One region of the Streptomyces sp. Y309 genome, then DNA from elsewhere that is predicted to be linked to it. Evidence: riboswitches for the same ligand, from Rfam matches in the RefSeq annotation. Region 1 holds a riboswitch; the other holds the start of a gene.
The links. A riboswitch is a leader RNA that binds a small molecule or an ion and turns the genes downstream of it on or off. The one in region 1 is predicted to bind cyclic di-AMP.
Positions count from the first base shown of each region.

Region 1 (4,111 bases):
CCGAGGATGGCGTTGGCACCGAGCGAGCCCTTGTTGTCGGTGGCGTCGAGGTCGAACATCGCCTGGTCGATCAGGCGCTGCTCGGTGGCGTCGTAGCCGACGAGCTCCGGGCCGATCTGCTCGATGACGGCGAGGACGGCCTTCTCGACGCCCTTGCCGCCGTAGCGGTTGGCGTCTCCGTCACGCAGTTCGATGGCCTCGAAGGCGCCGGTGGAGGCGCCGGACGGGACCGCGGCGCGGCCGGTGGACCCGTCGTCGAGGCCGACCTCGACCTCGACCGTGGGGTTGCCTCGGGAGTCCAGGATTTCCCGGGCTACGACGACGTCGATGGACGGCACGAGCATCTCCTTCTGGGATGTGACGCTAGGGGCGCATGGCGTGCGCCACTGGGGGCGCGGCTTGCGCATGGCTTGCATGGTCTTCATCGGCCCTGCGTCTCCTGAGCCTAACGGGCCCGGGAGCTTCGGCCAGCCGACCGCCCGCCCCGTGGGACGACGGGCGGGCCAATTCCCTGGGAATCAGGACGGAAGCCCAGGTTCTACCGACCGGTAGCTTCGCCCATGGCGTACAGACCGGGCGACGCGAGGGCGGTCTTGGTGCGCGGTCCGGAGGCGGACAGCACCTCGCCCCGGTGCGTACGGGGGATACGCGCACCGGGGCGAGGGGACCCGTGGGGACGGGGATGCCCTGCCTGTCGAGGCGGGGCCGGGGCTCAGCTTCAGCTGAGGTGCAGCTGCTGGCCCGGGTAGATGAAGTCGGCGTCGTCGATGATGTCGCCGTTCAGCTTGTAGACCTTCTGCCAGCCGCCCTTGACGTCGTGCGTCTCGGCGATCTTGGAGAGGGTGTCGCCGGACTTGACCTTGTATTCGCCGTCGCCCTTCTTCACGACCTTGCCGGTCGGGGTCTCGACGGTCTTCTTCGACTCGGTCTGCGGGGCGGTCCGCTGCGGCTGCTGCTGCGGCTTGGCCTGCGGCTGTGCCTGCTGCTGGGGCTGCTGCTGGGGCTTGGCCTGCTGCTGGGGCTGCTGCTGCGGCTTCTGCTGCTGCGGCTGCTCGGCGCCGCCGCCGTTGTACGCGGCACCCGACAGGCCCACGCCGCAGCTCGGCCAGGCACCCTTGCCCTGGCCCGCGAGGACCTTCTCGGCGATCTCGATCTGCTGGGCCTTGGAGGCCTTGTCGGCGGTGGGCGCGTACTTCGTACCGCCGTAAGCGGCCCAGGTGGAGGCGGAGAACTGCACGCCGCCGTAGTAGCCGTTGCCGGTGTTGATGGACCAGTTGCCGCCGGACTCGCACTGGGCGACGGCGTCCCACTCGGCGCCGGTGGCGGCGCTCGCGGAGCCGGCCGCCATCAGCGGGGCGGCGACGGCGACGCCGGTGACGCCCACGACAGTGGCGGCACGGGTGGCCTTGGACGGACGGCGGTGCTTGCCCTTGCCGGAAAACAGCATGGAGTGATCCCCTCACCGACGCCTGCGAGGTGAGCTGTCGGGTTCGGGCGGGTGAGTGCCCGGCCGCACGGCTTGCGTGCGACTTAACCCCTAGCCGTTCCTGTCCGTCTCGCAGCGGCTCACTTGCTCACTGCGGGGCGGACGGGCCCGGCGCTTACCTTGGGTCCCCCGCTCCTGCCTTCGGCGCTCGAAGCGACGACTGTTCCCGTCCGGCCGTTGGCAGGATTCGGCGTACCGACCGGCGGGGCCCGCTGTGGCGAGCGGTCACGACCGTAGACACGCAATCACCCGAATTACAAAGACGATCAGGGCTTCTGAGACCCATCTCTCACTTGCCTCTCACCGTCTTTAAACCGGACATTAACCGCGAACTGCCAGTCAACTTCCGCTCCGCCGTGCCTACTTCCGGTCCGCCTCCGCGGCCTGCTTCTCGCTCAGCTCGAGTCGCTGACCGGGAAGGATGAGGTCCGGGTCGGAGCCGACGGTCTTCTTGTTGTCCGCGTAGAGCGAGGACCAGCCGCCGTCAAGGTCGTGCCGGTCGGCGATCCGGGAGAGGTTGTCACCGGAGCGGACCGTGTAGGTGTCCGTGGTGCGCTCGCCGTCACGCGTGTCGCGGTCCGCACCGCGAGAGGCGTGCCGTCCCGCGGAGCCCGAGTCGGAGTCGCCCTCCGTCGCCTCGTCCGCGCTGGAGCCGCGGTGGCGGCCTGAGGGGCGCTCAGACGCGTCCGACGGGTCCGAGGAGCCGTCGGAGGCGCCGGGGGACTCGGAGTCGGGCGAAGTGCTGTCACGGCCCTCGGACTTGCCGTCCTCGTCCTCGGACGCGTTCCCCTTCTCTCCCTGCTCGCCCTTCCCCTCCTTCCCCTTCTCCGTCTCCGCCTTGCCGTCCTTGCTGTCTTCGGCGCTTCCGCCGGTGCCGGTGCTGTCGCCGCTGTCGGGCTTGCGGTGCTTGCCGGTCTCCCGGTCGGTGTCCGCGTCGCCGCTCTTGCCGTCCTTGCCGCCCTTGTCACTGTCGGCGGAGTCACCCGAGTCGGTGGAGCCGGTGGAATCGGTGGGCTTCTCGCTCGTCTCGTCCGACGGCTCCGCGGGCTTCGTCGGCGCGGGCGGCAGGCCCGGGTCGACGTCCGCGGCCGCGCCGTCCTGGGTGAGGCCCGCGACCGGCGCGCAGCTCGGCCAGGCGTCCGGGCCCTGGTCGTCGAGGACCTTCTCGGCGACGGCTATCTGCTGGGAGCGGCTGGCCTGGTCGGCGCTCGGCGCGTACCCGAGGCCGCCGTAGTCCTCCCAGGTCTCCTGCGAGAACTGCAGCCCGCCGTAGTACCCGTTGCCCTCGTCGGCGCTCCACGCGCCACCGCTCTCGCACTCCGCGACCTTGTCCCACGTGGTGGCGTCCGCGGCGCTCGCGCTCGTGGCGCCGAGCAGCGGGATGGCGATGGCGGAACCGGTGACGCCCGCCGCGACGACGATCGCCGGGGCTTGGCGGGGGCGGCGGTGACGGCCTTGGCCGGAGAGCATGCACGTGCCTTTCGAGCGACGACAAGAACAGCTGCGGCACGTGGTGCTCTGAGGTGCCGAGCCGTCGTGAACGTAGCCGCAGTCGAACGTCAGTCACAAGTCGATGCAGCGCAGATCACGTGAAAGTCACAGCCGTGACGGTACGTCAGTCACGTACCGGACCCACCGTCAGCGGCCGGGCGGCGTGAACGTCACCGGCAGCGTGCGCAGGCCGCGCATGATGAGCCCGCCGCGCCACCGCAACTCCTCCGGAGCGGCGGCGAGTTGCAGGTCGGGCAGCCTGCGCAGCAGGGTCGCGAGGGCGGTCTGGCCCTCCAGGCGGGCCAGCGGGGCGCCGAGGCAGTAGTGGATGCCGTGGCCGTATCCGAGGTGCTGGTTGTCGCGCCGGGAGAGGTCGAGGAGGTCGGGCCGCTCGAAGCGGTCGGGGTCGCGGTCGGCGGCGGCGAGGACGACGAGGACGGGGTCGCCGGTGGCGATGTCCTGGCCGCCGATACGCAGCGGCTCGGTGGCGAAGCGCCAGGTGGCGAGTTCGACGGGGCCGTCGAAGCGGAGCAGTTCCTCGATGCCGGTCTCCAGGAGCCCAGTGTGCCCCTCGCTCAGGGACCGCTGCAGCTCCTCCCGCTGCTCGGGGTGCGTGAGCAGCGCGTACGTACCGTTCCCGATGAGGTTGACCGTCGTCTCGAAACCGGCGAAGAGGAGGATGAAGGCCATCGCGGCGGCCTCGTTCTCGGTGAGGTGCTCGCCGTGGTCGGAGGCGCGGATGAGCCCGGAGATGAGGTCGTCGCCCGGCTCGGCCCGCTTGCGGTGGATGAGTTCGGCGAGGTAGCCGCGCATCTTCTTCACGGACCGCGCCACCCCGCCCCGGGGCCCTCCCCCGTGCCGGATCATCATGCCCGCCCAGTCCCGGAAGTCGTCCTGGTCCTCTCGGGGGACGCCGAGCAGGTCGCAGATCGCGTAGATGGGGAGCGGGAAGGCGAACTCGTGGATGAGGTCGGCCTCGCCCTTCTCCACACTGGGCTTGTCGAGAATCGTGTCGATGAGCTGGTCCGTCAGCTCCTGCACGCGCGGCGCGAACTCGGCCACGCGGCGCGGCGTGAACGCCTTCGACACCAGGCGGCGCAGGCGGGTGTGGTCCGGCGGGTCGATGTTGAGCAG
Region 1 covers NZ_CM160048.1:5,463,147-5,467,257, reverse strand. The annotation lists gene eno (phosphopyruvate hydratase) at 1-344, opposite strand, end outside; gene AC0KTA_RS22360 (transglycosylase family protein) at 719-1,447, opposite strand; cyclic di-AMP (ydaO/yuaA leader) riboswitch at 1,452-1,643, opposite strand; gene AC0KTA_RS22355 (LysM peptidoglycan-binding domain-containing protein) at 1,847-2,956, opposite strand; gene AC0KTA_RS22350 (cytochrome P450 family protein) at 3,125-4,111, opposite strand, start outside.

Region 2 (4,111 bases), 580 kb from region 1:
CCGTGCTCACCGGCATCGGCTTCGGCATCTCCGCCCTCAGCGGCGAGCGGCACACCGCCCGGCGGGTGCTGCTTCCGGTCACCGGACTGCTGCTCGCGATGGGCCTGCACGCCTTCTGGAACGGCTCGGCGAGCTTCGGCGAGTACGGCTTCTTCGTCGTGTACGCGACCTTCATGCTGCCCGTGTTCGGGCTGCTCACCTGGCTCGCCGTCTGGCTGCGCCGGCGCGAACTGCGCCTGGTCCGTGCCGAACTGCCCGCCTATGTGACGGCGGGCTGGCTCACCGCGGCCGAGCCGTTCGCGCTCGGCTCGATGCGCGCGCGGACCCTCGCCCGCGACTACGCCGCGTACCACCTGGGCAAACCCGCGGGCCGGAGCGTCGTCGCGTACGAGACGTACGCGACGTCCCTCGCGCTGCTGCGGCACCGGGCCCGGCGCGGCCGGGCCCGCGCCGACTTCACCGTCAGGGAGCGGGAACTGCTCGACGCGCTGTGGGAGCGCCGCGAGGTGGCCCGGCCCGCCCTTGCGTACGCGGCGCGGGTGACGGCGCCGGTCGTGGTGCCGCTGCCCTACACCGCGTACGGCCCCTACACCGCGTACAGCCCCCACTCCGTCTACGGCCCGTACGTCGTGTACGGCCAACCCGGCTCACCAGGAACCCCCGGCGCCCCCGCGTATCCCTCGTACAACCCCTACCGCACCTGAAGCCCGGCCCGGCTCAGCCCGTCCGGCTCACGCCGACGCCGCCGTGAGGCGCGCCAGTTCGGCGTCCGTCAGCTCCAGGTCGGCCGCCGCGAGCAGCGCCGGAAGCTGTTCCACCGTGCGCGCGGAGGCCAGCGGCGCGGCCACCGTCGGCTGGGCGGCGAGCCAGGCGAGGGCCACCGTCGCGTGCTGGGCGCCGCGGGCCTCGGCGATCTCGTCAAGGGCGGCGAGGACGCGCTGCCCGCGCTCGGTGGCCAGGTACTCGCCGGCCTTGCCGGCCCGCGCGCTGTCGACCTCGGTGCCCGGGCGGTACTTGCCCGTCAGGAAGCCGGAGGCGAGCGCGTAGTAGGGGATGGTCGCGAGGCCGGAGCGGGAGGCGACCTCCTGGAGCGGGCCCTCGTAGGTGTCGCGTGAGACGAGGTTGTAGTGCGGCTGCAGCGCCACGTACCGCACGAGGCCCTCGCGGTCGGAGAAGTCGAGGGACTCCTGGAGGCGTTCGGCGGTGATGTTGGAGGCGGCGATCGCCCGGACCTTGCCGGAGCGCACCAGGTCGTCGAGAGCGGTGACGAACTCCTCGACCGGCACGGACGGGTCGTCGTAGTGCGTGTAGTACAGGTCTATGTAGTCGGTGCCGAGGCGGCGCAGGGACTCCTCGGCGGCGGACTTGATGGTGCTCGCGGAGAGGCCCTTGTAGTCGGGGTGGGCGCCGACCTTCGTGGCGATGACGACGTCGGAGCGGTTGCCGCGCGCGGCGAGCCAGCGGCCGAGGACCGTCTCGGACTCGCCGCCCTTGTTGCCGGGCACCCACGCCGAGTACACGTCGGCGGTGTCGACGAAGTTGCCGCCGGCGGCGGTGTAGGCGTCGAGGACGGCGAAGGACTGGGTCTCGTCGGCGGTCCAGCCGAAGACGTTGCCGCCGAGCGCGAGCGGGAAGACTTCGAGGTCGGAGGAGCCCAGCGGGCGAAGAGTGGTCATACAGAACTCAACGCCCGCACGGAAGAAGGAATTCCGGCAGCCCTGACGTCGGGGGGTTGTCGCCAGGACCGCCGGAGTCGGTGGGGTGAGCCGCGGCCGGTGGGGCGGGACCTTGCGGGCCCGTGGCCCGTGCGGGACCTTGCGCGTCCTACGGGTTGAGGCCCTTGCCCTGCAGCCACGCCAGCGGGTCGATGTTGGCGCCGCCACTCGTGTGCACCTCCATGTGGAGGTGCGGTCCCGTCACGTTGCCGGTCGCGCCGACGCGGCCGATGACGTCGCCCGTGGTGACCTTCTGGCCGGCGCTGACGCTCACCGAGGACTGGTGGGCGTACCAGATCTCCGTGCCGTCCTCGAGTTCGAGGATGGTGCGGTAGCCGTACGCCCCCGCCCAGCCGGCCTCCTTGATGGTGCCGGTGTGCACGGCCTTGAGCGGCGTGCCGGTGGGGGCGGCGAAGTCCAGGCCGGTGTGCTGGCCGGAGGACCACATGGAGCCGGCGTCGCCGAAGTGCGAGGTGAGGGTGTACGAGGAGGTGGGCAGCGAGAAGCTCTTGGCGAGCTTGGCGAGGCGCTCCGCCTCGGCCTTCTTGCGGGCCGCCTCCTCCTTCTTGCGCTTCTCCTCGGCGGCCTTGGCCTTGGCTGCCGCCGTGGCCTTGTCCTGCTGGGCCTTGGCCTGCGCGGCCGCCTTCTTCACGGCGGCGTCCTCGGCCGCCTTGCGGACGGCGTCGTCCGCCTGGTTCTGCTGGTTCTCGGCCTGCTGCATGATGCGGGCGCGCAGCGCCTCGCCCGCGCCGGTGGTGCCCTGCTCGGCGTCGGCGGTGGTGACGCCGGCGGAGCTGAGCGGGGCGGCGGCCGCGGCGGTCGTGGTGGCGCTCTCGCCGGAGCCGGAGTCGGATTCGTCGGATATCAGCGCGCCCACGCCCGGCAGGGACTCGGCCTCCGGCAGCTTGTCCGTGACCGCCGACATGTCCGGCATGGCGATGGAGACCGGCGGCTTGCCGCCCTGCGCGGTGGCGATGCCGCCCGCGCCCACGGCCGCGATGACGCCGACGCCGAGGACGGTGGAGCTGCGCGCGAGCCCGCCGCCGCCCTTCTTGTGGACACGGTGCCGGCCTCGCACCGGGCGGACGGACTCCGCGGTGGGGTTCCACTCCTCCCACGGCTCCTGGGGGGCGTACGCGGCGAACCCGGGGGAACCGTCAGGTCCTTCGGCGGAGTCGTTCGGTACGTAGAGCGCTTCGGGGGCAGGCCGGTTGGACGCCACGGGGGCGCACTCCTTTCCTTCCTTCTCGCCTACCGGGTTAGCTGACGGGTTCGGAGCAGGAAGGTCTCCTACGGGCATCTCTCCGCGTACGAGACTTCCGTACGAGAGATGACCGATTCACCCCAAGTTGGTGGTTCCCCGGCTCCCTTGCGGGATTAGGCGTGTGCGCACGGAGCCGACTCGAGTGTCGGCTGGGACGACCGCGCTGCGTTATCGAACGTTAATAGACGGCGGGGCCGTATTCCAAGCCGTTCCGGTTGATCGTTAACGCTTACGTCACGAACACAAGGGACATCAGCGGCTGGAACAGGGCGAGTTGAGCGCGATTCTTGACGCACCGCGGCGTTGTGGACCTTCACAGCTGACTGACATGGCGTCAGCTGCTGTGCGGAGGGGTGCGGTTCAGTCACACGGCGTGACGGGGCGGCGTACGGCGAGCAGTGCCAGGTCGTCCGTGGCGCCGCCCCCGGTGTGCCGGCGGACCTCGTCCACGAGGGTGGCGAGGAGCGCGTCGGTGCCGCTGGGTCCGGGGAAGATCCGGCCGCCGAGGCGGGTGGCGGGGTCGTAGAACTCGCCGTGCTCGTTCCGGGCCTCCGAGAGCCCGTCCGTGTACAGCAGCAGCGTGGTCCCGGGCGGGAACGGGGTCTCGTCGACGCGGTCCGGCCAGCGGCCGAGCTCGCCCATGCCGAGCGGCAGCGCGGGCTCGGACGGCGTGAGCACGCACAGCCGCCCGTCGGCCCGGAGCAGCAGCGGTTCGGGGTGGCCGCGGTTGATGATCCGTACGATGCCGTGGTCGCCGCGCGGGATCTCCGCGAGGACGGCCGTGGTGAACCCCTCGAAGGCGTCGAGCCCGTCGCGCCGCATGCCCTCCCGCGCGAGGGCCCGCTCCAGGCGCTCCGCCACCGCCTCCAGCGTGGCCTCCTGCTCGGCGGCCTCCCGGAAGGCACCGATCACGACGGCGACGGCGGCCACCGCGCCCATCCCCTTTCCCCGTACGTCACCGACGACGAGCCGCACGCCGTGCGGGGTGTTCTGCACCGCGTACAGATCCCCGCCGATGAAGGCGTCGGCCTGCGCGGCCTCGTACCGCGCGGCGACGTCGAGTCCGCCGATGCGGGCGTCGGGCTGCGGCAGCACGGCGCGCTGGGTCGCCTCGGCGATGGAGCGCGCGGAG
Region 2 covers NZ_CM160048.1:4,882,479-4,886,589, reverse strand. The annotation lists gene AC0KTA_RS19800 (PrsW family intramembrane metalloprotease) at 1-704, shown strand, start outside; gene AC0KTA_RS19795 (aldo/keto reductase) at 732-1,676, opposite strand; gene AC0KTA_RS19790 (M23 family metallopeptidase) at 1,825-2,937, opposite strand; cyclic di-AMP (ydaO/yuaA leader) riboswitch at 2,949-3,109, opposite strand; gene AC0KTA_RS19785 (PP2C family protein-serine/threonine phosphatase) at 3,340-4,111, opposite strand, start outside.
Region 2: another riboswitch for cyclic di-AMP. It lies ahead of AC0KTA_RS19790 (M23 family metallopeptidase); the one in region 1 lies ahead of AC0KTA_RS22360 (transglycosylase family protein).